2 regions of the Allofournierella sp. genome follow, and region 1 is predicted to be linked to the other one. Evidence: predicted binding sites of a transcription regulator. Region 1 holds the regulator's gene; the other holds the start of a gene.
What was found. Region 1 encodes HrcA, which represses chaperone genes, less so after heat shock. Its sites were predicted from a motif close to TGTTAGCACTCNNNNNNNNNGAGTGCTAACA; they were not measured.
Positions count from the first base shown of each region.

Region 1 (2,198 bases):
CCGCTGCTGGCCGGGGGCGATGTGGCGGGCGCTGTGATCCTGCTCTCGGCCGACAAGAGCGCCCGCCCCGGCGAATCGGAGCAGGCCGCTTTGCAGATCGCCGCGTCCTTCCTGGCAAAGCAGGTGGAGGACTGAAGCGCCAACCTTCCGGCTCCCACGGCCAGCACCGGCCGCGGGAGCCTTTGTTTTTCCCGCCCCAGCGGGAGATTGTGAACAAAGCATGAAACTTTTAAAATTTTCGCGCACCCCCTTGACAGCTGTATAAAATGGAGTAAAATAGACTTAGCACTCGGGAACATAGAGTGCTAAACGAGAGACGAAAGAGGTGAGGACCTGTGCCGATGGATGATCGAAAGCAGCGTGTGCTGGAAGCGATCGTTGCTCTGTATACCCAGGGCGGCGAACCGGTGGGCTCGGGTCTTCTGAGCCAGTATCTGGATATGGCGGTCTCCAGCGCGACCTTACGCAACGAGATGGCCGCCCTTACCAAGCTGGGCCTGCTGGAGCAGCCCCACACCAGCGCGGGCCGGGTGCCCAGCGCCAAGGGTTACCGGTATTATCTGGATCATCTGATGCAGCCCAAGGCGGGCCTTACCCCCCGCCAGAAGGCCCAGATCGACCAGGTGTTCGCCCGGCTGGACTACGAGCCGGATAAGCTGGCAGAGGGCGCGGCCAAGGCGCTGGCGGAGCACACCGGCTACACGGTGGCCGCCACCACCCCCCGGTCCGATGATCTGCGCATCGCCCATTTCGAGGTGGTGCAGGTGGGCCGGTATTCCGCAGCGGTGCTGGGCGTGACCAGCGCGGGCGGAGTACGCACCCGGGTGGCCCGGCTGGAGACCTGCTTTTCCCGGCAGGACGCGCAGCTGGTTGCCATGGCGCTGAACCGCGGGCTGGCCTTTGTGGCCCCGGCGGATCTGAGCGCTCAGCGGCTGGCGGCTGTGACCGCCAGCATGGGCGAGCGTGGCCCGGCTCTGTACCCGGTGGTGCAGGCCGCCGCGGCGCTGCTGAGTGAAGCCGCCAAGGCGCGCACCTATCTGGAGGGCCAGCAGTATCTGCTGCGCTGGCCCCAGCTGGAAAGCTGCCTGCCCGGCGTACTGGAGCTGTTCGCCGATCAGGAAAAGGCGGGCCGGTTCATCACCCCGCCCACCGGCCGCACCTCGGTGCTGCTGGGGGAGGATATGGAAAACCCCATGCCCGGCCTTTGCGTGATGGGCAAGCGGTATCTGGCAGGCGGCGGGCTCACGGGAGCCATTGCGCTGCTGGGCCCGGTACGGATGCCCTTTGAACAGCTGATTCCCATTTTGGAATATTATGCCTTGAAGCTCGGCGAATGCATGGCCGGCAAGGCGCAGGAGGACAATATATGAGCGAAGAGATGAAGAACCCCGCCCAGCAGCCCGAAGAGCAGCCCGCGGAGGAGACCAAAGCCGAGACCGGCGCCGCTCCGGAGGAGAACGCCGAGCAGGAGCCCAAGAAGCACGGCAAGGAAAAGAAAAAGGACCTGGCCGCTGAGCTGGAGGCCGCAAAGGCCCAGGCGCAGGCCGCCGAGACCGCACTGAATGCCGCAAAGGACCAGCTGCTGCGCACCGCCGCCGAGTATGAGAACTTCCGCAAGCGGTCCGCCCGCGAGCAGGACGCCGCCTTCAACAACGGCGTGGGCTTCGCGGTGAGCCAGATCCTGGCGATTCTGGACACCCTGGACATGGCGGCCAACGCCCCCACCACCGACGAGAACTACAAAAAGGGCGTGCTGATGACGCTGGACAAAGCGGCCGCCGCCTTCAAGGTGCTCAAGGTGGAGGAGATCCCCGCACTGGGCCTTCCCTTTGACCCGGAGGTGCACAGCGCCGTGATGCAGCAGCCCGCGGCCGAAGGCCAGGAGAGCGGCACCGTGGTGCAGGTCTTCCAGAAGGGCTACAAGCTGGGCGACAAGGTCGTCCGCCATGCCACCGTTGTGGTGGCTGAATAAGGCAAAAAGCCGAAACGGCTTTTTTATAAAACACTTTTAAAACCATCAACTTCATTTTGACTTGATTCAAAGGAGAGGAATAGATTATGAGCAAGATCATTGGTATTGACCTGGGTACCACCAACAGCTGTGTATCCGTTATCGAGGGCGGCGAGCCCGTTGTAATCGCCAACGCCGAGGGCGCCCGCACCACCCCCAGTGTGGTGGGCTTCACCAAGACCGGCGA
Region 1 covers NZ_JAGHKE010000006.1:28,572-30,769, reverse strand. The annotation lists gene J7G73_RS01520 (stage V sporulation T C-terminal domain-containing protein) at 1-135, shown strand, start outside; gene hrcA (heat-inducible transcriptional repressor HrcA) at 342-1,370, shown strand; gene J7G73_RS01510 (nucleotide exchange factor GrpE) at 1,367-1,972, shown strand; gene dnaK (molecular chaperone DnaK) at 2,059-2,198, shown strand, end outside.

Region 2 (2,198 bases), on a different contig from region 1:
CCGGCACAGCTGCCAGCCCTGGCGGCTCATCTCGTTCAGCCAGGCGATCTCCTTTTCAAAGTTCCAGATAAAAAACGTGCGGTGGATGATCTTTTTCATACCGGATTCCCTCCTGTGACCTGTTCGCCGTTTTTCACCAGCTCACGCAGCCGGGCCAGCTCGTTTTCCACGGCGGCGCGGCCCGCGGCGGTGATGCGGTATTCCTTCTTCCGGCTGCCCGGGGTGCAGGGCAGCGCCTCGATCCAGCCCTTGTCCTGCAGGGTGTTCAGCGCGCCGTACAAAGTGCCCGCCGCCAGCCGCACCCGCCCGCCGGAACATTCCTCGGCCTTCTGCATGATGCCGTAGCCGTGCAGCGGCTGATACAGCGAAAGCAGAATGTAGTAAAAGGCCTCGGTCAGTGCGATGTGTTCGTTCATCTGCGGCCCTCCTTTTCGCTTGCTCGGAAAGCGTTATATCGTCTTCCGATATAACTATATCAGCTACCGATATACTTGTCAAGCGACCGGGCATCCGGCGGCAGGGTGGGAAGGGGGAGGCTTGCGACAAAAATCTATGGCAGAAAGAGTGGAGAAAATGAATTAGCACTCTAAGATGTAGAGTGCTAACAATTAACAAAATGTTCATAAATCGACCGATTTTATGTCACAAACCGGCGGTAGAATATAGTTGTCAAAAGGGAACGGGACCTGAAGGCAAGAGTCTTTGGAAGCGACCCGGACAATTCCGATTGACAAAGCGGCGCAGCCCCCGCGTACCATGCGCGCCGCATTACAACAAAAATCTATGATAAATGGCGCGGAGCAAAGGAGCAATTTATGTTTGGTATGATTCCGTTTGGCCGTGAAGAAAACAGTTTGTTCAACTATCTGGATAACATGGAGCGCAGCCTGTTCACCGGTTTCGGTGATATGAGCCAGTTCCGCTGCGACATTCAGGACAAGGGCGATTCCTACCTGATGGAGGCGGAGCTGCCCGGCTTTAGCAAGGAGGACATCGCCATCGACCTGAACGGCGACAACCTGATGATCACCGCCCGCCACAACTCCGAGAGCGGCGAGAAGGACGATAAGGGCAACTACGTGCGCCGGGAACGGAAGTTCGGTTCCTTCAGCCGGAGCTTCGACGTGAGCGGCATCGATACCACCGCCATCAAGGCTGCCTACAACAACGGCATCCTGGAGCTGACCCTGCCCAAGAAGGGCGAAGTCACCCCCGCCTCCCGCAGCATCCAGATCGAGGGCTAAGCGCACAGCAAGCCCCCGCGGAAGAAAAACAGAAAAGGTCCCCGGCCAGCAAACCCGCTGGCCGGGGCCTTTTTTGTGCATGCTCGGGCAGGATGACGCATCCGGCGGGCGGAATTCCCGTCCGGTGTGCTGGAAAAATTCCTATCGACCTGCTATGATGGAGACAGAAAAAGGAGGGCGACGGAATGAGTCTGGCAAAACGAATCCCAGCCTGCCGCAAGCAGGCGGGGCTTTCGCAGGAAAAGCTGGCCGAGCGCATGGGCGTAAGCCGGCAGACGATCTCCCGCTGGGAGACCGGGGAGGCGCGGCCGGATCTGGAAAAGTTTGAACAGCTGTGCAGTGTGTTTTCGGTCAGCGCCGACACTCTGCTGTTCGGCGCTCAAAGCCAGGCGCAGCCGGGCGATCTGGAGCAGCCGGACGGCCGGGAGCAGTCCCGGCGGGCAAAGGCACATTTTCGCATGGCGGCGGCAGTGGTTCTGGCGGCAGCGGGCGTGCTGCTGGTGGTGGCGGCGCTGCTGTTTGCTCTGATTGAAAGCCAGCAGCCCTATCAGAGCTGGTATACAGCGCTGGGGCCGTACGCCAGCCACCTGTTCTGCACCTGGCGGGTGTGGCTGCTGGTGCTGGGCATCGGAATGGCTGGGGCAGGTGGAGTGTGCATCACGCGGGAATACCGACGGCTGTAACGGCGTTACAGCTCCCACACCGCCGGGCAGGTGCTGGACACCGCCACCGCGCCCGCGCCCAGTGCGTCGATCACATCCTGCTTGTCGGCGATCAGGCCGCTGGCGATGAGCGGCGCGTTCAGCTCGTGGTTTAAACGGGCGATGAGCTTCGGCATCAGGCCGGGCAGAATCTCGATGAAGTCCGCCCACTGGCTGCCGCCGCTTTTGCGCAGGCTTTGCAGGGCCATGTTATCCAGAAGAAAGGTGCGGTATACCCCCGCAAGCCCCAGGG
Region 2 covers NZ_JAGHKE010000030.1:6,774-8,971, reverse strand. The annotation lists gene J7G73_RS05285 (DUF2812 domain-containing protein) at 1-99, opposite strand, end outside; gene J7G73_RS05280 (PadR family transcriptional regulator) at 96-416, opposite strand; gene J7G73_RS05275 (Hsp20/alpha crystallin family protein) at 816-1,244, shown strand; gene J7G73_RS05270 (helix-turn-helix transcriptional regulator) at 1,430-1,927, shown strand; gene J7G73_RS05265 (glycerol-3-phosphate responsive antiterminator) at 1,933-2,198, opposite strand, start outside.
Region 2: a site for HrcA is predicted at 577-607, ahead of J7G73_RS05275 (Hsp20/alpha crystallin family protein). Genes of this name have one in related genera too.